2 regions of the Paenibacillus sp. EKM206P genome follow, and region 2 is predicted to be linked to the other one. Evidence: riboswitches for the same ligand, from Rfam matches in the RefSeq annotation. Region 2 holds a riboswitch; the other holds the start of a gene.

Region 1 (12,762 bases), on a different contig from region 2:
TGGGCGGTAAAGGTACATGCTCTGACGGCTTCACTCGATGCGGTTGATGCTGAATTCACCCTGCATGTAGGCGGTAAAAAATAATTATTTTATACTTCAGGATTTTGTGAAATCCTCACTTAAAAGGAGCGAATAATTGAATATGAATACAACAATTCAAACAGCAAAATCCAGATTTTCCAGGTTTGCGACCTCTGTGGGTCTAATCGCAGCGGGTGCCTTACTTTTTGCAGGTATGGCCAGTGCACATGTGACAGTCAAGCCTTCTGTTTCACAACCTAATGCGTGGGAAACGTACACATTGAAAGTACCCGTGGAAAAAAACATTCCAACCACCAAAGTCGCCTTGAAAATTCCGAAAGAGGTCGTTTTCAAACAATACGAGCCTGTACCGGATTGGAAGGTAGCCACCGAAAAAGACAGCTCTGGCAAAGTAATCACCGTGACCTGGACGACTGAAAAAGACGGCATTCAAGCAGGTCAATATCAGCGTTTTAGCTTTGTAGCGCAAAATGCAGACCAGAATACCGCAGCAGCCTGGGACGCCTTCCAATATTATAGTGACGGAAGTATCGTGGAATGGACAGGCGATGAAGGAAGTAACAGTCCTCATTCTATTACCGAAATCACGGCGGATGCCACGTCCGCAACTCCTGTCCCTGCCGCAGACAGCGGACACGATTCGGCGGGTACGACAGCAGGTCACGCGAGCACAGATACGACTAAAGATAGCAGCAGCCCCGCACCTGCTTCAAACAATGCTGTAGAAGCTGCACCTGCCGCTTCTGTTCCAGCCAGCTCTACTGCACAAACGACAGCTCTCGTCCTCTCGATCATTGCAGTCATTCTTGGTGCCGCAGCTGTTGGTATTGCACTCAAGCGCCGCAAGTAATCTGGGTTACGTATAAAGTTAAGAGCGTTTTAAAAAGAAAAAGCTGATACCTATTTAAAAGGGGTCAGCTTTTTTGGTATGAAAGAAAACGATTAATATTCAGCTTTAACACATATTCAGATTCATCTCATCCTATTATTTCACATTCACCTTTCTATCATTTTTTTGGTAAAATGATAGATACCTCACGATTCTAACATGATAGCATTGCAATCTATTGAGCATAGGAGATCATAGGATGAAAATCGTAAATAAGGCTTTGTTATCTAGTGCTATTTTTCTGAGTACCACAGTGGGCATCTATAGCCCCTTGGCACAAGCTGAAGCCGGCAAGATCAGCATTATGCTGGACGGATATCCATTACCGTTCCCTGTACAACCTGCCATGATGAACGGCACGACCATGGTTCCCTTTCGTGCGATTTCTGAAGCTCTTGGCATTACAGTGAAATGGGACCAAGCCAGCCAAAGCATCACCGCTACCAAAGCGCAAGATTCTGCTACCAAGCAGGTGATTCTAAAGATGGGTAGCCGCAATGCCACAGTGGACGGACAAGCGGTTCAACTAACAGCCGCTCCGCAAACCGTGCACGGCAGCACCATGATTCCGCTGGGCTTTTTCGGGCAGCAGTTTGGAGCCACGGTGAACTGGAACCAGGGAACACGGACGGTCTCCATTACATCGCCTCGTGAATCGATGTATACAGTAGGCTTCTATGCGCTGTCTTCCTTTGACCAAAAATCCAAAATACCGGATTTTAACGTCGTTGCCTTCGGCTGGAGTCGAATTGATACGAACGGACAATTTACCACAAACGGCAAAGAATACAAATGGCCTCAAGCCGCTGGAACTGTAACGCCAGAGTCCATTGTGCAGGAGGCAGACAGCCAGGGGACTTCCCCTTACCTGATGGTCTATTCCGGAGATGGCAATCACGAGCTGACCAAAGTTTTGGAAAATACGCAGCTTCAAGAACAAACCATTTCCCAAATTGTCAGCACCGCCACCGACAAACAATTTAAAGGCATTACGCTAGACCTGGAAGGATTGGGCTGGAGCGGCGACAAAGCCAAAGCTCGTTCAGACTACAACACCTTTATTAAAAAGCTATCGACCAAAGCGCATCAGGCCGGGCTCAAGCTCACCGTCGTTCTGCATCCGCTGAACAGCTCTTACTCTGGCTATGACTACAAAACGCTGGGCAATCTGGCGGACGATCTGATCATCATGGCTTATGATTACGGACAAAAGGCTACACCTGAGCCTTTGGAAAAAGTGGATGAAGCCATCCAACTGGCCTTGAAGGAAACCTCGCGGGACAAGCTCATTTTGGGGATTTCGATGGGTAGCGAAAAAGACAGCACCGTTAACGCCAAGATCGGTTTAGCCAAACGTTATGACCTCAAAGGAATCGCTATCTGGCGCTTGGGCATCATTGGAGAAACGGCCTGGGCGCAGATGAACGAAGCCATCGAGTTTAAATAAGTGTACATTTTATCCAAGTAAAACCGACCTTATTTCGCCCGCCAGATGATTTCTTATGCGTCTTCTATGAAATCATCTGGCGGGCTTTCTTCATTCCCTTTAACAAAAGTGCTTGCCTGATTTGGAAGTTGTCGTCACAGGCTCGCAACCCTGTTCTCCATAGAAGATCCCCCAGTCTCTCATAAAATCCAGCAACGGCCTTAACGTATCTCCTAACGGGGTAAGCGAGTATTCCACACGCGGTGGGTTCTCATTATAAATTTCACGGTGCACAATGCCATCTCTCTCCAATTCGCGCAACTGCAAGGTTAGCATCCGCTGTGTAATATTGGGCAAGGTCCGTCGAATTTCGTTATAGCGCCGCGGTCCTGTGGTCAAATGATACAAGATGACTCCCTTCCATTTGCCGCCTATAACCCCGACGGTTTTCGCTACCGGACATCCAAAATTAACGCTAACTGCATGTTCCATCTCCTGTGCCATGTATACCCTTCTTTCTGTAGAATGTGTAAACCAATAGCCCCAGACGTATGACAAGGAACAAATATGTGCGTACTTGTTCCCTGCAAAAACTTTCTATATGATAACTATATATTCGATATCAGCTCTCATTATAGTAGCAGAAAACCCATAGAGCACCAACTAAACCCATACCCAAAGGAGTACATTTTATGTCTAATACATCAGCTAAAAAACAGGAAATTCTGGACGCCTTTCTGTTCAGGCACGCCACGAAAGAATTTGATCCCAATCGCATCATACCGGAAGAGGATTTTCAGTTCATTCTCGAAACCGGGCGACTTTCTCCAAGCTCCGTCGGTTTTGAACCATGGCAGTTTGTAGTTGTACAAAATCAGGCATTAAGAGAAAAGCTGGCTGCGGTTTCCAGCGGTGGTCAAAAGCAGATTCCTGCGGCTAGCCACGTCATCCTGATTTTGGCGCGCAAGGATGTTCGTTATGATTCTCCTTACGTGGAGTATATGTATAAAGAGGTTAAGGGTATGTCTGAGGAGGAATTTGCCTCACTGCCAGGCCGCTATAAGATTTTCCAGGGTGAAAGTCAACGCCTGCTGGAAAACGAACGTACGCTATTTGACTGGGCTTCCAAGCAAACCTATATTGCCTTAGGCAATATGATGACCGCGGCGGCTCAGATCGGTATTGACTCCTGTCCGATTGAGGGTTTTAACTACGATCAGGTGCATGCCATTTTGGAGGAAGAAGGACTGCTGGAGAACGGGCTGCTCGATATTTCAGTCATTGCTGCCTTCGGTTATCGCGCTCATGAACCCAAACGTGAAAAATCCAGACAACCCCTGGAAAAGGTCACACGCTGGATTCTGTAATCTAATATCCCGATTCTCTCCCAAACGATGAACATTGAAGCATCAAAAAAGCGGGCTTGCGGCACTTCATCTGAATGATGAACCTACCACAGCCCGTCTTTTTTAGGTCACTTCAATTTCTATTAAAATCCCCTTGGAAGCCAGGTTATCCAGGCACTCCTTCATATACTCATCGTCATGCTCCACATATGCACCCGCGCCTGCCAGTTCCTCACCCAGCTCTGCCTCCCAAGGCTCACACTGCTTACCGCGATACAAAGGCTGTTCCCATAGTGGGTCAACATTGTACCCTCTGCTTTTCATTTCGTCCATAATGAGCCTATGATAGCGCACCAGCAGCATGGGGTGATAATCGAACACATAATTCACCGTGGCGTGTGGCTTGCCCCACCCATTCCCGCGCAGGGCACAGCACTCACGATGTTGCCCCAGCAGTTGCGGACGGGGTAACTTGTCGATTAAATGTTCATGCCAAAGCCTCATGCTTCCACAACCCTATCTGTAGCTTTTTCTGATCTATTGGATTAGCATACGGATACCTGTCAGCACAATGCCGATCAGGAAGCCTGTAACTGCGCCATTAATACGTATCCACTGCAAATCCTGTCCCAGTTTGTCCTCCATCAGTGCAATCAGGGATTTGTTATCCATTTTGTCTACATTTTCGCGCACCAAGTTACCAATCCGACTATGGTTGGCTTCCACCAGTCCAGTAATACCTTCCACAATTCGCACATTAATCTTGTCCAGCAGCTCGGTATTCCCTCTTAAATCAGTCAACATTCGATCCAATAGCGGTAAAATATAGGTCTGCACATAGCTTCCGTCTTCCATGTAGTCCAATAAGCGTATACGCAGTTCCTCCATTTTTCCCAGCACCGACGCATCACCTTCCCAGGCTTCAACAAGGCTATCCTTCCAGCCGTTCAACCCTTCCTGAACCGTATCTTTCGTCGCCAATCGGGTCACCTGTGTTCTTAGACCATCCAGCACGGCCTGACGGCGCGGGTGCTCTTCCCTTTGCAGTTCTGCTACCTGATCCAGCAAAAAATGACGAATCATTTCACCCATACGCTCTTCGTTCAGATAGCCGAGGAATGCGTTCAAGGCAAACTGCATCAGTCCGCTCACCTGCAAACCGCTGACAGCCTGCATACCTAAGGTACCCAGCGTATAGCCCGTTTCGGGTCGCAAAAGCCAGGACTCGGCTTGTTCCAGCGTGTAATCCAGCGCGCGGCGATCATAACCCTTCTCGCTGGTCTGACGAGCAAGCGCCTCCAGCAGCGGTCCGGCGTCAAAGTCAGTCATCTGCCGCTTGAGCTCTGCCACGATGACCGGAGCCAATTCCGCGAGCGGGAGCGACTGGACGAGCCGCTTGGCAAGAACATCTATGGATGCCGCCGCCTCCGGCGTGCGCAAACCTTTTTCCACACCACCCAGCACCAAATCGGCCAAACGAATATCTGCAATTTTAGACGCGATGCTGTCTTTGTTTAGCAAGTTATTTTCCACCGTACTCACCAAGGCATTTGTGAGCTTGTCCCTATTTTTAGGAAGCAGCGCGGTATGTGGTATCGGAATGCCTAGCGGATGACGGAACAAAGCAGTGACAGCGAACCAGTCCGCCAGTCCCCCTACAAGTCCTGCCTCAAAAGCTCCGGCTAACAAACGAGCCCAGCCATATTGCTGGAAGGGCAATGTGGCTGCAAAGCCTGCCCCTAGAATAACAAGCGACCAAGCCGCTGCGGTTTTCGTATTTTTGGGTTTTCCCATCCTGTAATCCTCCAAACTGACTGTCGAGTAAGTAAAGCACTATACCTGTATTACCCATCATATCATTGCCCGTGTCATTTCCAAAGTTGAAAGCACTCTTGATGAAACGCGTAAGGCCACTTTTTGCGTAATTTTTTATGCATATATCTCTCTTTTTTACATTCATGTTCGTGAACTAAATCACAACACTAGGCCCAAAATCTCATTTTTAATAATAAGCCTTACGAACCATTTTATCAGAACCAAGTCCTAAATTTCTTAAACCGAAAGGAGAAGTGAAGGGAAAAGTTGAATGGGCATGTAAGATATCTTTTTCAGCACTAATTCTATCTTTGACCCCAGAAAGGATTTGAATCCATGATGACCTCAGAATTCTTTCAACAATATTCGACCTTTTATACGGACGATCAGGTTAGATGTCCATAAGAGCGAGGCTTCTATAAAACTTACAAACATATTTTGATATATAGACATATTTCATGTGATAAAATAAACTTTTATATATAGTAAATCATGTTTAATCAGCCATTATATATTGGTTAAATCAAACCAAGATAAGCTAGATAAAATTGCTTCTTTGTAAAGGAATTGAATATGACAACAGACCAAAAAAACAACGAGGGCCTCTGGAACGGCGAACCTGTCGTAATTGTGCGCACTCCCTCCGCTTTTGCCAAGCAATCCCTTTTATATATTCAGGAATTAGGCTACTTCCAAAAAACTTCTGCTTTTACGGTGGAAAGAAAAGAACTCGCCTCTTTTTTGCTTGTTTTTACGTTGTCTGGTAAGGGAGAATTACTATACCGGGACAAGAAATATATTTTAAAGCCTCATGATTTGTTTTTTATTAATTGTGAGGAGTATGTGCAATATAGCACCTCCGGTCATGAAGCCTGGGAGTTTATCAGCTTATACCTGTACGGCAACCTGATCGGAAACTTTTACGAACAATTTGCCAAGCATAATAAACCGGTAATATCCATGCATAATCCGTATATTATATTGGACAAACTGCATGCTCTGATTTGTGGGCAGTCTGACAGAAGTCTTTCCGCTGAACTGCTAACGTCCAGGCTCATTGGTGAAATACTGATGTGCATCTTGCAGCATCCCTATGATCACCAGCATGTGAATGCTGAAACCCTCAGCGAAGTACGTCGGGTACAGCAATATTTGGATCAGTCCTACTGTGAGCGAATAACACTGGACTCGCTGGCAGACATGTTTGAATTAAACAAGTTTAATTTGGCTAAAAATTTCAAAAAGCAGATCGGTTTCTCTCCGATTGATTATCTCATTAATGTCCGTATCACGGCCGCTCAAAGCTGGCTTAAAACCAGTGACATGTCCATTGTGGATATCGCAAGGTACGTAGGTATTCCCAATACGAGCCATTTTATTAACCTGTTCAAGGAGCATGTAGGAGAAACACCTCATTCCTTCCGCAAGAAGTGGGGGAACCGTTCCAAGCTGTAAATGAGAGGTTACATGAAACCAGTTTGATAGATGATAGACGCACAAGCTATTCAAGTTAATGGCAAAGCTGTCGAAAGGCAGTGACGCAAAACTATAGGGCCTTCCTATCCGGATGGCAGCCAGCTACCAGATGAACGAGCTTTTTATTATGCCCTTTTTTACATAGATCCACCACAATTTGCTATGCCTATCTCGAAAAAAGCCCTGATCGCTATGATCAGGGCTTTTTTTCTATTGGGATAGTCATGTCAGCCTAGCATGCTGAATATACTAATTTCGAACGAAGCATTGCCATATTACGATGAATAGGAGAATCACTTGGAGCATGAGAACAAAAATAAATGTAATGATCATTGCCTTATTGCTCATTGTCCAAAGCTTTTTCAACGCAACACTGGCTTACGCAGATGCTCCAGCCCCAGAACTGCCGCAGAGTGCTGTATCCGATCCTACACATACCGTTACGGATACTGTATACGGTGTCCCAAACCTTGAACCTCCCAGGGAGATTCCTTCAAATACGCCCCCCTTCGTTCAAGGAGCAGTCAGTTCAAAATCTCAACATGATGCAACTCCGCAGAGCATACTAACGAAGTTGAGCCTGACCGACGAATCAGGGCATGTCATTGATGCAGTATATAGTCCCGACAGCCAATTCGACATCGGATCAGCCATCCAACTAGGCTATGAATGGGAGCTTCCTGACAATACCTATAAGTCAGGAGACACTTTCACCTTTCACTTACCAGAACAGTTTGTCATCTACACTGATATCTCATCTCCGTTAGTCACTACCGACGGAACCGTGGGATACTTCACAGTAGATCGTCAGGGCAAGGTGATCATGACCTTTAACCCATATGTAGAGACTCATTCCAATGTCAGCGGCAAACTGCAAATCAAAACCGAGTTTACAAAAGAAATAGTGAAAGGTAGTACAGAGGTCATCATTGCGATTCCGATCAAAGGCGGGGTGCAAACGGTCATCGTGAATGTAAAGCCCCAGTCAGGGCCGTCCCTAAGCAAACAAGGGAAACTAGCTGGCACAAATCAGATCGACTGGACCATTGATGTGAACAAACAGCTAAACACCGTAAAGCATGCCTTCATCACCGATCCAATTCCTTTAGGACTGGAACTCAGAAGAGACTCTATCCGGCTCTATCATCTCCAAGTCAATATCGACGGATCGACCGTTGTTCGAGACCTAGTAAATGCGAGTGAATATGCCATTGAAGCAGATCAGGCCGGGACAGGGTTTGTGATTCGTTTTCAAGACGATAGCATGAACACGGCCTACCAGATTCAATATTCCACGCGCATTACTGGCGACGAAACTCGTTTTTCCAACACAGCAACGCTTTCAGGAGATGCGATAGAGAACGTTGCTGCTACCGGTACTGTTCAGGTAGAACGTGGTGAGTTTTTGTCCAAAAAGGTTGAAAAATATGATCATGCCACACAAACACTCTCGTGGGCCATACGATACAACTTCGGCGAGACAAAAATCCCCGAAGCCAAAGCTCTTTTAATTGATCATTTCAACAAAACTCAAGAATTGCTACCCGGTTCCTTGAAAGTATTTAAAGGAAACACGCTGGAGGAACTCCCATCGTGGGCGTATACTGTCATCCCAGTTGATTATCCGGACCGCAACGGCTTCAAACTTCAATTTAACTTTGACGTAGATTCAGCCTATACCATCCGATACCAGACTCAAGCCAGAGGCCGTGTCTATGAAAATGGAAAAGTTATAAACATCATAACCTCAGATGGAATCCAGAAGATCGTATCGACAGAAATCACAAGCGGAGTTATGACTAAAATGTATGACACACCCAATTACAACACCAAAATCATACCTTGGGTGATTACCATTAATACAGACTTGTACACCATGAAAAATATTGTCATTCACGATGTGTTTCCAAACGGGGGCTTGGCCTTGTTGCCGGACACCCTGAAAATTCAAACTGTTGACGGAACAACGGAGCTACGTGCCCCCACGGATTATGAGCTGATTCCGCTATCACAGGACTATAAACAAGGATTTACGCTCAAATTTCATAAAACCATTCATAAAGCTTATACGATCAAGTATTCAACCACCTATAACAATGACTGGAAAACGGATACGACGAAGCCTGAGTTTCGTAATAAATCCATTATAGAATACCAGTTTGAAGACGGAGAAACATCATCGCATGCCGTGGAGTGCCCGATCTGGCCGGACTTTATGACACAACGAAACGGTGCCAAGCAAGGAAGCTATAATGCGACCTCCAAGCTCATTACCTGGGACATTAAAGCCAACTACAATCGCAAGATCCTAAACCACGCGGAAGTGAGAGACCCCTTGCTGCAAGGTCAGAAGTTACTGCCCGGCTCCGTGAAAGTACACGATATGACCTTGCTGGGATGGTGGGATGGCGTACAAAAAGGGGCTGAAATCCCGGCAGATCAATACACCATTATCCCTCCCTCCGAGCAAAATGGGAATGAATTGCGTATCCAGTTCAAGGAGCAGATACAGACTCCCTACTGGATTACCTTTCAAACTTCATTGGAAGGAGAACTGATTGACAAGGAAATTCATAATCAAGCCCTTCTACTGGATGGACAAAAAACAGTCTCCAAATGGGCAGCGCAAGTCACGGTACCTCATGGTGGAGAATATGTATCTAAAGTCGGTACACAAAATGGAAATAAGATCGACTGGAGCATCCGCATCAATGAAGGACAGTCACATGTATCCAACGCTAAAATTATAGATCAGCCTAGCAGCAATCAAATCTTAATCGAGGATTCCTTTCATTTGTACTCTACAATCATCGCTGCCAACGGAAATACCACCAAGGGCACCGAGTTGATTAGAAACCAAGATTACAAGCTGTATATCAAAACAGATGCTCAAGGCCAGCAAACTTTTGAACTTGCTTTTGCCAAGGATATTTCCTCTGCTTTTATTCTTGAATACCAATCATTCATTCATGCTGAGGACAAAGCCAAAGTGAGTAATAAGGTTGCCTTTGAGGGGGATCGCTTGACGACAGAGATACGGGAAACCAGCCAGGAAATCATCGTACGAACGTCTTCCGGCTCCGGTTCCGGCGGGGGTGTGACCGAAAGTCTTGAGTTGACCAAGGTAGACCAGGATATGCCTGAGAAGGTACTGCCTGGCGCACAGTTTGCACTCTATGATAAAGGTCAAAAAAGAGCCCCTCTCATTCAGACCACCAATCAGGAAGGCAAAATCATCTTTTCCTCCTTGCTTCATGACGATTACATCTTGGAGGAATTGGCAGCACCGGAGGGCTATAAAATCACCGAGAGCAAGCTTGAGATCAAAATAGACGCAACACTGCGACAAAGCTCTGGTGTAAAAAAGATTGTGATCACCAACCGTAAAGAAAAGAAAAACGAACCAGGAACGCCTACTCATCCAGACCCGTCACCCCCGTCTGGAGGCTCAGGTAAGAAACATGACAGAGATCCGGAAATACCCGATACTCCGTCTGTAACCGTTCCTCCGTCATTCCCAATGTCTCCGGAGGACATAGCCCTTCTACAGGAGGAACCTGCACCTATACCGCCGGAGCCGCCAGCCGTCATGCCTCATCAAGATCCTTCTCCTCCGGTGGATTCGAAAGACGATCCCAAACCTAAGATCCGTGTCAAGGTTCCCGGGAAAGAGCCAGAAGAGCCAGAGGATCCACCTGCGGTACATCAGTTGCCCCAAACAGGTGAAAGCAGCCCCGTTCCGTTCTATTTGACAGGCATAGCGTTGGTTATGTGGGGCGTATTGTTGAAATTCACACGGACGAACAAAAAATAAAATGGATCACCTGCCCTGATCTCTCGCCTCATTCCATTTCCGATTGGAATGAGCCGGGAATGGGGCATTTTTCAAAAAAATATGTATAATCCGTACTTTGCTTAGGGGAGGCGAGATTGCTGAGTCTGCGTAAACTTTCCTACGTATTTATTTTGTTAGGCTTACTTTTTATTTTGTTTCCTAAAGCGACGGAATGGAATGAGGATCGGGAACAAAGCAAGCTATTAAAAGCAGCAGAACTACCATCAGGAAAAAGCGATGCGCTATGGCCCCCCAGTCTTACGGACAGCTATGCTCGCTTGTCCACTACTCTTACGGAAGTCCCGGCTCGTGAAGCACGACAAAATACTTCCACACCCCCTGTTACCATTGGAAGCGCTAATGAACAAACTCCCATAGCCACTATTAGTATAAGTCGTATTGCTTTAAAGCTCCCTGTATTGGAAGGCGCAACGAGGATAAATATGAGACACGCGGCTGTACATATGCCGGAAACGGGGACGCTGGGACAGGCGGGGAATGCCGCCGTTGCTGCTCATCGAGCCCGCACCTCTGGACGTTTATTTAATCGTCTAAATGAATTGAAGATCGGGGATAAGATTGTTGTTAACACTCGGGGTAACCAATATGTATATAGCGTTTATAGCCTGAAGATGGTCGATCCTACGGACGTGTCTGTTCTGAAAAGCTTCAAAAAACAAAAGCTGCTCACCCTGATTACATGTGACCCTCTCATAAATCCCACCCATCGTCTCATTGTTCAGGCCAAACTAAGCACCTAAAGCCATTAAAGCGCCTATTTTTATGAGTAAAAATAAATCAGGCGGGCCATTCCTGTTCATTTACAGAAATACACCCGCCAATGTTCACATTACGATTCAGTTGGATTCTTGGCAATCAACTTGAAATCATCAAAGTGGAATCCTGGTGCAACCACACAGGTTACCAGTACGGGCTCATCCCCAAGCGGACGTGCCGTTTGCCATACTGCTCCTGGGACGAGTGCTTGTGGATGCTGTCCTGCCTCCACATCTGCACCAACAATAATCACAGTTTCTTCACCAGGCTCTTCTCCGCTTCCACCCAATTTCAACTCTACAGGGCTTCCGCTATGATATAACCACAGCTCATCAGAATGGACCACATGCCACTCGGAGAACTCACCCGGATGCAGCAAGAAATACGTAGACGAAGCTGCAAAGCGCGGACCAGAATATACATCCGGCAATACAGGCTTCGGAATTTGAAAATTGGCCTTCCACATCTCTTTGTACCAGCCGCCTTCTGGATGGGGCTCCATGCCCAATGCCGTGACTAGCGGTGAAATAGCTTTCGTCATTGTCTAACCTTCCTTTACCCTAAATTCCTTCTTCCCTACTGTAAAACATAGCGTTGCTTTTGTCACGTTTCTCCCTTGGCTTGTCGGGGATCAATAATTTATGTGAAATTTAATAACATAAAAATACGGATGTTTACTCATTTTCATCATATAAATAATAGTTCACTAGTAAAAATCACACCAAAATACATTACACGTGAAGTTTTATGACATAAAATCTTGTTTTTTATTGTAAGCTTATAGTATCATGAGAGAAATTTTTAAATTCTAATAGAGCTTGGTCATGTCAATCCGTCTACTAAGCTATGTATCCAAGCCTAAAAGGGGTGAGCTCTCTGATCCAGTTTCGCAATGTCAACAAGCATTACGGTCACTTTCATGTACTCAAAGACATTAATCTTCAGATTAAGGAGGGCGAGGTCGTCGTCATCATCGGTCCCTCCGGCTCGGGTAAAAGCACCCTGCTTCGCTGCATCAATCGTCTGGAAACGATATCGGATGGGGAACTGATCGTTAACGAGATCCCTGTACATGACAAAAAGATTGATATTAATGCCTTCCGTCGCAATATCGGAATGGTGTTCCAGCATTTCAATCTGTATCCCCACAAAAAGG
Region 2 (12,762 bases):
TCGTTCTGCGAAGAAAGCGACCCACACGGGTAATTCGGGGATCGTCCCGCATTTTGAACATCGCACCCTCAATTTCATTTTCCACCAGCAGTGCAGATAATCTGGCTTCGGCATCAGACACCATGGAACGAAATTTGATCATGCGAAACGGGCGCTCATTTTTTCCAATACGTACTTGATAAAATATTGCACTTCCTTTGGGGTCCTCCAGCTTAATCAGCAAAATGACAAGCAGAAATACCGGGCATAGCACGATGATTCCAATGAAAGACAATATAATGTCCATGCTTCGCTTCACGAACGGGTATACGTTCCATCCTTGCCGCCGTTCAAGCCCATGAGCGACCGAATAAACATCCACTGACGCACCCCGCACTTCGACCTCATTCGAGCGGGAAGAAGACACGTCTCATCACCTCGCTCCTTATTAATAAGTATTATTTATACACTGTTAAAAGAATTTTATATACTCTCATTTTCCTCCTTTTTATTCATGTCAGATTGCGTTCCTCCATCCCCCGCTCGACACGGGTATTCGAACGCTTCACATTATTAAGTACTACGCCCAGAATGCGCGCCTTTACTCTTTCCAAATTCGCTTTTGCTTTCTTGACGACATCCTTTTTGACCTTCCCTGCCTGCACCACCAGAATGACTCCGTCACACATGGCGCTTATAATGAAGCCATCCGGAAAGGACAGCAACGGCGGTGTATCCATTAGGATCACGTCATAATGTTCTTTCAGCTCAACCAGCAGAGCATTCATTCTGCGGGAACTGAGCATCTCGGACGGATTGGGCGGGTTCGGTCCGGCTGTAATTGCATGCAGATGGTCAATCCCGGTTTCTTGAACCACATCCTGCCATGCCTGTTGATTGGCAAGCACCCGTGTCAGCCCTGTATGATTACGCAAACCAAACATATGGTGCAAGGAGGAACGGCGCAGATCCATATCCATAATCAGCACCTTTTTCCCCTCTTGCGCATAGGTTACAGCCAAATTGCTAATTGTGACCGTTCTGCCTTCACCCGCCTGAGCGGACGCCACCATCATAACCTCAATCGGCTCGTCTATAGAAGAAAACTGGATGTTAGTGCGAAGCATGCGGTACTCCTCCGAAACGGAAGACTGAGCATGTAGGGATGTAACGAGCTGATTATTGATTAATCGCGGCATATTGCCCTTCACCTACCTGTTTAGGAGTTGTAGTGGAGCTGTCAGAGCGTTTATCTTCTTTTTTCATTTTCGTAATCAGGGCTAGGGTAGGCAGACCGAGTTCTATTTCAATATCCTCTTCATTCTTAAATGTATCATCCAGTACCTCCAGCAGAAACGCCAAGCCTATTCCCAACAATAAAGAGGTGGCAAAAGCAATAAATATCTGTATAGTGGCATTACTGTTCACGGGAACTGCTGGATCATTCAGACTGGCTTCGCTTAGGATGGTGACATTGTCCATTTTCATGATAGAGGGGATTTGCCGTTTGAATACTTTGGCTACCGCATTGACGGTTTTCACAGCCTTCGTATACGATAAATCGCGGATTGTTACATCCATGACCTGTGAATCACCTGCGGTGTTCACTCTTAATTTTTGCGCCAATGCTGACGGAGTGACCTTAAGATCGGGGAAGCTGGCGACCACCTGATCCATAATCGCCGAGGAGATCATAATTTGCTTATAGGAGTTCGTTAAGGCTATATTCGTTTGAACTACACTGTAATCGACGACACCTGCACGATCCGGTCGTGGCGTCTGGTTGATAATGAGCTTTGCGGTAGCTTCATAAATCTGCGGGCTAAAATACATATTTTTTATGCCCACTACAGTACATACTAGCAGTACGATGCTACCAATCAACCACATTCTTTTACGGATCAAACGGATGTACTCTTTCAACTGCACAAGACCAGTCCTCCCTGATTGACTTGTTTTCGATGCAATAACGCTTGTACTGATCCTCTGCATAACGGGGAAAAGAACGGTGCATGACCCTCTAATCTATAGTAAAATGTTGTATAATAGCGCATAGAAGGTCTAGCCAGCGAATAAGCACAAAATGCTCATCATCGGTGGCCTCTTAGGGTATATAAACGAAGACATCAGTGAAAACTATTAAATAAAGATACGTTATGTAACTTACATAACTAATTTATGATACAAAACGTATCTTGTCAAGCGTAAACTTGCTTTTTTACCTTTCTTAACCTTGCCTTCAGGAGGAAAAACGGATGAATTATGGCACCCGCATCGCTGAATTACGAGAACATAAGGGATTAAAACAAGAGGAACTAGCACAATCCCTCGGAATTACGCGGGCAGCTCTTTCTCACTATGAAAAAAATAGGCGCAAGCCAGATTTCGAGATCCTGACCAAGCTCGCTGATATTTTCGGGGTAACGATTGACTACTTGGTGGGACGTACGAGCCATCCGGCGGCAATATTGGATTCAGATGTGAGGGAATTTGTGGACCAGCTTGAACTGTCCGATGAGGATATTCTGCAACGTTTCAACCTGACCATTGATGGACGCACCTTGTCTGAGGAAGAAGCCAAACGTTTTATTGCATTTGTCCGAATGGAACGAATGATGGAATAAAGAAAGCGGCCGACTGCTTCACGTCTCGCTCAAGTAAGACCAGCCGTTGGAATTTACACGCGCTTGTCCTTCCGGTATGTGGTTCCATCCGCGTCGCTTTCTAGCCATTCTGGCATCGTGAACCCACATTGGAGCAAAATGTCCCGGATGTCCAAGTGGATGGCAGCTTTGTCTGCTTTCTGTACGTTGTTTTGAAAAAGAGGGTTGTTCCCCCCTAATTCTGTCTCCTTGTTCATTCAGCACTAACCTCACTTTATTATTCTTGGTCACCGGAAAGAAATTTCCCACAAACCTTGTATGTATAGTCACGAACAAAACTATTATATATGAATACACACCTGCAATGTTGTCGTCTTATGACGAGAATAAAAAAGGATTTTCTTATTTTTTTCTTCATTATACGTAAAGTATTGGCAAATCAGAACGATTTTCCAACAAAAAAGAACCTGTCAGGTCCTATTTTCTCCTGATAGGTTCTTTTTTGTTTTATTTCGAAATGATGTTAGGTATTCGAACTCTAAGGTCCTATATGCATTCCGATCTGATTAAGCGGCCTCGGCTGCCTGGGAAACCTGAGTACCTCCGGTCGCTCGGACTTTGTAGACATAGTGGCCTCCGGCTTTTACCGTGCGGTCTGTATACGTGCTTCCCGCTACTTGCGAGGCAATCACCTGATAGGCCCCGTCGGTTCCGTCAGCACGCAGCACATCATAGGAAGATACGCCTTCTGCCTGAAGCCAATTAATCTCTACCGCCCCATCCTGAACAGAGGCAGCCTTCACCCCTGTTGGAGCTGAAGCTGCGGTCTGATCTGTACTTTTTAATTCCAAAATATATTGTACCGCTTCGCCAGGACCCAGCTTTTCTTCAAAATCAAGGGCAGGAGAAGCCTTGAGCCCTGATATGGAACGCTGTGCCTGACTGTAAGTGGAACCCGCTCCAAAACGTTCACCCGTGTACAAACCGGCATTCGGCATTGTCACCCGTACACGAACGGTCTGCGTGGTGGATTCGAAATTCACTAGATTCACCAGCAATTTGTTTGAAGTAGCGCCGCTACCTGCCAGCGGTTTAAGCTTGGACGTATCCACCGCACGCACATACACCATTTTATCCTTGGTATCCTCTGGATTCAGCACTGTATAAGTCAGAGGTTTTCCATGGGTGGCATAGGCTAGACTCAAGCGTCTCATGATCTTAACACGAGTGTCCTGTCCCTGCCCGAACGGATAAATTTCTGTGTTGGCCGGGTTATGACTTTGCAGATCGAAGCCTGTTTTAAACAGCGTATAATCTTTATAAAAAGCAGCGTGCTGGATAAACATATCGGCAAACCCAATTTGTGAACGCATAATCCGGTCGAATGCGGCTGCTTGTGGCTGACTAGCCCCATAATCTGGATTATCTCGATGCGTATCATTGGTACCGAACTCCGTGTTCAGCATCTTCTTCGCCAGTCCGTCGCTCGAACCGCCGAAGGTTTTCAAATTTTGAATGAAGCTGCCCCCGCCCTCTTCATTATACGATTCACCGTAGGCGTGTCCGTTGGTCAGGTCAGTGACTTCCTCCAGCTGTTTACGCTGCGCCGGGTCTCGCTCCCATCCATCCGGATCACCGCATTTTTTCGTACCTCCGGTTTGATTTTTGCACGCCTTGGTAGAGTACGTCGGCCAGTAGGCCCAACCCGGCGCTACCGTTTTGAGATGCGGTGCCAATTGCTTCCCTTCCGTATTCAACCACTTAGCTACAGCCAGATTTACCGCCTTGGAGCGATTAAATAATCCAGGTTCGTTATCTACTTCATAATATTGAAGATAAGAACCGTATTTTTTTACATAATCGCGCAACTTTTGCTTGGCCGTTTCTGGCAGAGAACCATCTTTTTGCAGCTTGATATCACCTGTATATAAATACAAAGCAGACGATTGCATATTATACTGCTTTAACGTTTGATAGTAATCATCCACGTCTGTACATGCCTTGCCCACATTGCTGGCACAGGTGACCCTCATGACATTGCCACTATAAGCAATTCCCAGCCATTTGAGAACGTATGGTAAATGCTTAACTGCACCCTGATCATAATAAAATTCTTTATTGTTCACATTTGTTCCGGTCAGTATATATTTACCGTGTACCGGTTCGGTCGCAGGTGAAGCTAACGTCTCCAAGCTCAAGTCATCCCAAGTCCACCACACATTTTTATCTTCTGCAGAGGAGCAGTATAGGCAGCGCGCTGTCTTTAGCTTGAGTACGTTAACACCGCTTTGCAATTGCTCTTTGGGTATATACAGCTCGTAGTTGTTTTTGAAATTATAAGCACTCCCAGTACCGGATACTCCGGCAATCTGAATAATACCGGACAGCTGTTGATTTGAAAATACAGCCATTTGTGGGACTGCTTTGCCCGCATCTAAAATCCGAACACGGAATATCATACCATTGGGAGGAATCTGATTCAGCTTATACTGGAGTGTCAGTTCAGGGTTCGTGGACGCATTCAAACCGGGAGGAATATCTCCACTGCTGAGCAATACCGGAACTGTTGTACTCTCTTCTGCTACCGACAACGCTGACATTGCTCCTTTAGCAGATGATTCGGTAGAGGCAGCTGCTGTAGAAATGTCGATATTATCCCTGCCGACCACACCTTTGAATTCCGCTGAAGAGTCATCCCTCTGCCCCAGCTTCCATACTGGACTGGCAGCTGCTACTTTATCCGTCTGCAATTCTGCGCTTCTTGAAGGCGTGTATATAAACCAAGCGATCATCGCTATAGCTACGATCGCTAGTAGTCCAGATAAAACTACTGTATACCTATGGGATAACCATTTTTTTATCATATGATCGACCCTCTCTCCTCAAATTTTTGGACCGGGAAAGAGTATTAATCAAGGAAGAAACAAAGCGTTTCCGGGAATCACCGCTTTCGCTTCATGCTGACTTTCCCACATTAGACGTGCCATCGCGTCGCCTTTTTCATCATAGTATTCTACTTTTAAATCTACCATTTTGCCTGCTTCCAAAGTCATACTGCCTTTACGCTCTGTCCAGCTTTGTTTGAACCAGCTGTCAATCACCAACTTGCCGTCTACCCATACACGGATACCATCATCGGATATCGTGGTGAACGTATAGGTCTCGCTATATTGCGGTTTGATTTTACCCGTCCAGCGAACCGAGAACTGATCGGCATTCACCTTAGGGTCAGCTGCATTGGCACGCCAGTTGTAGTCCAGCTTGCTATCTGTACGGATCAAAACAGGACTTCCATTCAAATTCATATTGTTAAAATATTCGCCACGCAACCCGTTCACATATACCACATCAGGAACAGAAGGAGGAGTCGGAGCTGGGGGAACGATCACTACTGGCGGAGCCGGGATAGGCTCACTTTGTCCCTCGTCCGGTAAGGTCGGTATATCTGTCCCAGGTGGTTGAATCGTTTCCAATCCATTCTTCACATCATCCCGCGTCAAACTCCTCGAATCATTCATATAATCCTGAATTTGATTTGTTGTGTTATTCTCAGTCAGCATCTTGCCCCAAGTCATGGAATATACCCATTTAGGTTGAGCCTGCAACACCTCAGAACTAGGCATCTCACCGTGCTCCCCAATGGCAATCGGCTTATTCCGTGCCAGCCCAAGCAGACCTTCGTAATGACTTTGCTTAAAATCATTGTTGTAAATATCTACTGCCAAGATGTCCACTCTGTCATCCCCCGGGTATTTCGGGGTGTACGGGACAGTATACGAATTGGGCGCATTCGGACTCCATACCCACAGCAGATTGTTCAATTGATGTGTGTTGGTAAAACGGTCGTACATGATATTCCATAGCTGATTGAAATTATTTTTGTTTCCCCACCAGAACCAGTCGCCATTCATCTCGTGGTAAGGTCTCCACAAAACCGGAACCCCTGCATCACGAAGCTGCTTTAACGATACAGCGACCTTATCCAGATCGGCAATGAGGAGGTTATACTGCGTAGTACCTGGGGTCACGTATTTGTTGAACTCTGTCTGACTTACTTTCGCCTGTACATTGGCCCAAGTCAGTGGCCTACCTGGTAGCGCTTCATGAAAAGTCATCGTCACAATACCACCGGATCTGTCCCAACGGATAGCACTATCGACGACATTTTTACGTTGCGCTGCTTCTGTAGCGTCAGATTGACCAGAGATAGCTCCCATCTCATAGCCGTGTACACCTACATATGCCTGACTGATTTTTTGGACCTTGTTACTTAATTCATCCGGACTTTCCAAATAATCATGCTGACCGGTGACTATTTTTTTCCCTGAGATGTTGAGTAAATAATTGTATAGTTCACGGGCCTGAATAGAAGCGTCCGAATTAACAGGTTGTAATGAAGCGGCATTCGCCACAGACAGAGAATCACCAAAACCGACGGGCAACAATGAAAAAAGTATAACAACGGGGAGTACATGACGTATCAGTCGATACAGAGGAATAAAATTGAATCTCACTTTCGCTCTTCCTTTCGGTAGCCAGGCTGCCATCCTTGTGGAAGGCCCTTTAGCTTTGCGTACCTGCCTTTCGACAGGGCTGCGTTTATCGTTGGAAGGAGTTTGGATTCCTTCTTACCCTAAGTATCGACTTTATTTTACCAAAATTTAATAGGTCATGTTCATGAATTTACAGGTTTTCGCCCAAATTCGACAGTTTGGGCCATGAATTTTCATGAATTTGTCTTTTTTTCGTTTTCACGAAAATAATTATGAGATAAATTGGTGACGGGAAATTTCATTCCAATCCATACAAAAGCGGACAATATCCTCTTCAACCAATTCAGAGCCAGTCTGCACCTCAATAAAATCCACATCGGTCACAGCCAAAATGCTATGCTTCGTCCCTTCAGGAATGCGGACTACATCACCAGCCTTTACTTTGTGTAGCTTCTCATTCAAAATAATTTCCGCTTCACCGCTAATAATGGTCCAGATTTCACTCCGTTTGAAATGAAGCTGGTAGCTGATATTTTTGCCTTTTCGTACGCGGATTCGTTTGGTCAATACCTCGTTACCCTCGTCATATTTGACATAATCCACAACCCGATACTGCCCCCAACGACGTTCTTCATACATTGGACGCTGATCATGAGCCTTGAGCACTTCTTTAATACGAGGACTTTCTGCCTTATTGGTCACAAGAATGCCATCCGGGCTAGCGGCTACAATCAGATCATTCGTTCCAATGATCGCCACAGGAATGTCCAACTCGTTAATAAGACTCGTATTGACGCAATCCTCCGTTACTACACCTCTGCCCACTTGTTGATTAGACATTTCTTCTGTGAGCGTATTCCAAGTACCTAAATCCTTCCAAAAACCATCATACGGAAGAACTACAATGTCCTTTTCCTTCTCGACTACTTCATAGTCAAAACTGATTTTTTCCAGAGATGCGTATTGCTTTTGCATTTCTTCATAATTCAGCGGCAATCCCTTGGATGCCAAGATATCCAGCAAATAACTTAATTTGAACGCAAAAACCCCGCAGTTCCATAGAGCATTGCGTTCAATCAGACGCTCCGCCTGCTCCCGGTCGGGTTTCTCTTGAAAATGGCTCACTTCGCGGTAGCCAGTGCTACCTTGGGTGGCATCGTTTTTCGGAATAATGTAACCATATTTCTCTGAAGGATAGGAAGGGACAACCCCGATTAATGCAAGCTTGCCTTCACTCTCCTGAAGCGTATGTTCCAGTTGGGCTACGGAGGCGAAGAAAGCATCCTCAACATAAGGATCTACAGGCAATATAGCTACAATTTCATCAGGTGAAACACCCGCAATGGAATATAAATAAGTCGCTGTCAGCGCAATCGCAGGAAAGGTGTCTCTGCGTTCTGGCTCAACAATGATACGCGTATTCGGCCCAACCTGACTCTGGATCATTTCGACCTGTGCTCTCCCTGTCGCAATAAACGAGGATTCTGATAATCCGTTGTCTCCCAATTGTCTCCATACCCGCTGTACCATGGATTCCGAAGTCCCCTCCGGGCTCTCCAGTACCTTCAAAAATTGTTTGGAACGGGAATCGTTGGACAAAGGCCATAATCTTTTACCGGAACCACCAGACAAAAGTACGAGCTTCATAACTCTCCACTTCCTCTCTATAATGTATGGGTGATCGGATGGGGCAGGGTTGAGTAGTCCGCTACGGGCTGGATTTGATCTTACGATCGCTGTTGGACCGGGATTCATTCGATTATATAAAATCGTATATAGGTTTGAATCCCGGTACAAAGGCGAACGCTATCGCTTCTCCAGATTCAAATCCACCCCTGCGCTACTCAAAAATGCATCATGCCGATCATATCGTTTATTGCAAAAGGCGCGACCGGACATTATTAAGTCCGGTCAGCCTGTAAAAATCTCACGCCTTCGGCAACAGCAATGGCGTCTTTGCGTCGCAGGAGCAGCATAGCGTATCCGCATGGTAGTGCTTGCTCCACAGGGGCGGCGCAGCGGCGCTTGACCGGAAGGAGCGGCATCAACCGCGCCGCTCCTTCCGATACGCCCTTCCTACTCCCATCCCATAAGGTGGGAGTTTAAAACTGTGACTCCACGGCGGAAAGCAACGGAGCGGGCAGAATTGTTCTGAAGAAGCGTCAGCGTTTGCCTTTACCCCCGGATTTTAACCTTTGAATGTTTTACACAATCAAGAAAATCCGGGGGTAACAGCAATCGGAAGAACAATCTGCACGCGCAGCGCCTCCCCCACCACCACAGTCACTTTTTAAACTTCCACTTTATCTCTGTTCCACCCACTCATCCGCGGACGACCCACGGAATAGTATTCCAGCCCGGAGCCTTGAATCTGTTCCTCGGCGAATACGTTACGACCGTCAATTAGAACCGGTTTGCGCAGAAGGGAGGCCAGTTGTACGAGATCGACCTTTTTGAACTCTTCCCAATCGGTCAACAGGCACACAGCGTCGCTACCTTCGGCGGCTTGCTGTGGGGATGAGCACCACACAATATTCGGGTGATCCACGTGCTCCTTGAATTTATCCATCGCAATGGGATCATACAGCTTGACAATTGCGCCTGCCTGAATGAGCGTTTCTACGATTTCCAGTGCTGGAGCTTCGCGGATGTCATCTGTATTTGGCTTGAAGGCGAGGCCCCAAATGCCAATCGACACACCGTTCAGTTGACCCAGCGATTCACGCAGCTTGGATACGATCATAAATCGCTGGTCGGTATTCACCTCGACCACCGATTTCAACAACTTAAATTCATAGTCTACATTACCCGCAATTTGGATAAGCGCATTTGTGTCTTTTGGAAAGCAAGAGCCACCATACCCGATCCCTGCTTGTAGGAAAGAGGAGCCGATCCGTTTGTCCATACCCATACCATCAGCCACACAGGTTACATCGGCGCCAACCTTTTCGCAAATATTAGCAATTTCGTTAATGAACGAAATTTTAGTTGCCAGGAACGCATTGGACGCGTATTTGATCATTTCAGCACTACGGATATCCGTCACATAGATTTTATCCGTGAACACCTGATGCAGAGTGACCATTGTTTCACGCAATCCAGTATTGTCCAAACCAATAATGATGCGATCCGGATGAAGCGTATCATTGATAGCTGAGCCTTCTCTCAGAAACTCCGGCGCAGATACGATATCGAAAGACAAACTCGTGTGACGAGCCAATACGTCCTTAATCTTTTCGTTCGTTCCGACAGGTACAGTACTCTTGGTCATAATAATCTTATACCCGTTCATGGCTTTCCCAACATCAGCAGCCGCCTGTTCAATGTAGGACAAGTTCGCCTCGCCGTTAGCCAGAGAAGGCGTACCTACCGCCAAAATGACGATATCCGACCGGCGTACCGCATCAGCCAAATCCGAAGTAAACTCCAATCGACCTGCTTCCAGATTCAGCGCAATCAATTCCTCAATACCCGGTTCATAAATCGGAGATTCTGCCCGGTTCAACATGTCGATTTTGTACTGCTCCAGATCGACACAAATCACCTCATTACCTTTTTGCGCAAAACATACACCCGAGACGAGCCCAACGTATCCAGTACCAATTACAGCCAGCTTCATTCCGTTCATCCTCCTTTTAGAAAGTTCACATAGGCTTGTTCTACATACTTTTTTAGTTGATCCTTGAAGTTATCTTCATCAAATTTGCGGGCATGGGTAATGATATCGTCCACATTCCATGCATGCTGCTCGACCTTTGCGACGGCCTCTAGCACATCCTCTACTTGATGCTTGCGGAAAAATACGCCGTTCACATGAGGAACAATCGTATCCAGCGCTCCTCCACCCTGAAAAGCGATAACAGGCCGTCCGGCCGCATTCGCCTCCAAAGGCGTAATACCGAAGTCCTCTTCGCCCGGAAAAACGAGCGCTCGGCATTCTGCCATCAGCTTGTTAACCTCTTCGTCCTCAAGCCTGCCGAGGAACTCAATGTTCGGGGCAGCCATACCTTCGAGTCGTTTACGATCTGGTCCTTCACCCACAATGCGCAGCTTGAGACCGTTACGTTTGAATGCTTCGATCGCGAGATCGATGCGCTTGTAGGACACCAATCGGGATACGATCAGGTAATAGTCACCGATGTTTGTAGCGCGTTTAAAACGGGATGTATTAATAGGTGGGAAAATGACATCCGAATCCCTTTGGTAATAGTGCAAAATTCTTCTTTTAACAACCGAAGAGTTGGCGACAAACTGGTCTACGTTGCGCGAAGTTTTGGCATCCCATGTTTTCAACCGGTTCATGTACAGCTTTAGCATGTTTTTGAGCAGGTTGGATTTGGACTGCCGGGCCATATATGTATCGTAATCCCAGGCAAACCGCATCGGTGTGTGACAATAACAAATGTGAAACGTATGTTTGGGTACCTGGATGCTTTTCATAAATGCACTGCTGGAGCTTAAAACAATATCGAAATCCCTAAAATCAAAATCACGGATAGCGATGGGATATAGCGGCAGCACTCCTTTGAAGTTGGCCTTCACTCCTGGGACTTTTTGTAGCCAAGTGGCTCTAATATCCGCATCTTTCAAGTTACGCGACAGGCGGTCGTCGCTGAACACCGTTGTGAAGATAGGAGCCTCCGGATACATATCGTGGAATACCTCTACTACCCTTTCCGCTCCGCCCATTTGGATTAAGTAATCGTGTGCTATCGCTATTTTCATCTAAATCATCCTTTAACGCGAATGTCGGTCAGACTCCTGCCAACAAACCCTTATAGTAATGAACTATATCCTTAACTGTGTTCTCGATGACAAAATGCTTCTTGACCCGTTCCATCCCTCTCTCACCCATCTGCTGACGTTCCTGTGGATGCTCCAACATCCAGCGGATGGCTTCTTCCAGCTTAGCCGGGTCACCCGGTTCAATAAGTAGCCCGGTTTCATGGGGTACCACCGTTTCCTTGGGTCCACCCTCATTGGAAGCAATCACTGGGAGACCAGCAGCCATGCCTTCAATAATGACCTGACCGAATGGTTCTGGTGTAATAGAGGTATGAATCAGTAAATCACAACGCTGCATCAGGCCTTGAATGTCATCGACGTGCCCCAGCAGATTGACATTAGCCAACCCGTATTCGCGCATCGTGGACTCTAATCGTTGCTTGTATTCCTCTTCTCCGAACAATGCATCTCCAGCCAGCCAGAATTTCACGCGCTGATCTGGTAAAAAGGAACGTGCCGCTTCCAGTAAAATATGTTGTCCCTTCCATTCCGCCAATCTGCCGACCAATACGACGTTAAACGAGTCATCACCACGTGAATGCGCAGCCGTGTCACGTGCTGTAATTGCTTTGGCAAAAGCGGAATAAACGACGAGCGTCTTTTTGTCCGGGGGTAACTCCAATGCACTCAGCGTGGACTTGGAATTGGCAATCACTCCGTTGGGCAAAAAGCGGGACATCAGCCGAATCCCTTTGGCTACAATCGGCTTCAGATACGGCGGACCGATGTGATCACGGATATGCCAGATCAAGGGCAGCTTCGCCGATTTGGCAGCTACTGTACCATACAGTGCAGACTTGAGCGAGTTCGTGTGAACGCACACGACCTTTTCCTCACGCAGCAAGGGCGCAAGTTTTCTACCGTATGCCAGCAAACGAAAAGCTGCTGCAGGCGCACCTAGA

The links. Region 2 has a riboswitch for cyclic di-GMP ahead of G9G53_RS00805 (glycosyl hydrolase). Riboswitches for the same ligand answer to the same signal wherever they lie in the genome.
Region 1: another riboswitch for cyclic di-GMP. It lies ahead of G9G53_RS12455 (collagen binding domain-containing protein); the one in region 2 lies ahead of G9G53_RS00805 (glycosyl hydrolase).

What each region holds. Positions count from the first base shown of each region.
Region 1 is NZ_JAAMNQ010000005.1:28,905-41,666, reverse strand. Features, by position in the region: gene G9G53_RS12495 (copper resistance CopC/CopD family protein) at 1-84, shown strand, start outside; gene G9G53_RS12490 (YcnI family copper-binding membrane protein) at 143-892, shown strand; gene G9G53_RS12485 (stalk domain-containing protein) at 1,131-2,378, shown strand; gene G9G53_RS12480 (winged helix-turn-helix transcriptional regulator) at 2,478-2,861, opposite strand; gene G9G53_RS12475 (NAD(P)H-dependent oxidoreductase) at 3,050-3,724, shown strand; gene G9G53_RS12470 (TIGR02328 family protein) at 3,827-4,207, opposite strand; gene G9G53_RS12465 (DUF445 domain-containing protein) at 4,241-5,497, opposite strand; gene G9G53_RS12460 (AraC family transcriptional regulator) at 6,092-6,973, shown strand; cyclic di-GMP riboswitch class I at 7,024-7,104, shown strand; gene G9G53_RS12455 (collagen binding domain-containing protein) at 7,299-10,808, shown strand; gene G9G53_RS12450 (class D sortase) at 10,925-11,590, shown strand; gene G9G53_RS12445 (cupin domain-containing protein) at 11,680-12,147, opposite strand; gene G9G53_RS12440 (amino acid ABC transporter ATP-binding protein) at 12,474-12,762, shown strand, end outside.
Region 2 is NZ_JAAMNQ010000001.1:177,586-190,347, reverse strand. Features, by position in the region: gene G9G53_RS00835 (sugar transferase) at 1-406, opposite strand, end outside; gene G9G53_RS00830 (CpsD/CapB family tyrosine-protein kinase) at 492-1,178, opposite strand; gene G9G53_RS00825 (YveK family protein) at 1,159-1,908, opposite strand; gene G9G53_RS00820 (helix-turn-helix domain-containing protein) at 2,235-2,603, shown strand; gene G9G53_RS00815 (hypothetical protein) at 2,657-2,839, opposite strand; gene G9G53_RS00810 (hypothetical protein) at 3,149-5,446, opposite strand; gene G9G53_RS00805 (glycosyl hydrolase) at 5,495-7,096, opposite strand; cyclic di-GMP riboswitch class I at 7,110-7,190, opposite strand; gene G9G53_RS00800 (sugar phosphate nucleotidyltransferase) at 7,346-8,722, opposite strand; gene G9G53_RS00795 (hypothetical protein) at 8,977-9,120, opposite strand; gene G9G53_RS00790 (UDP-glucose dehydrogenase family protein) at 9,366-10,694, opposite strand; gene G9G53_RS00785 (glycosyltransferase) at 10,700-11,800, opposite strand; gene G9G53_RS00780 (glycosyltransferase family 4 protein) at 11,829-12,762, opposite strand, start outside.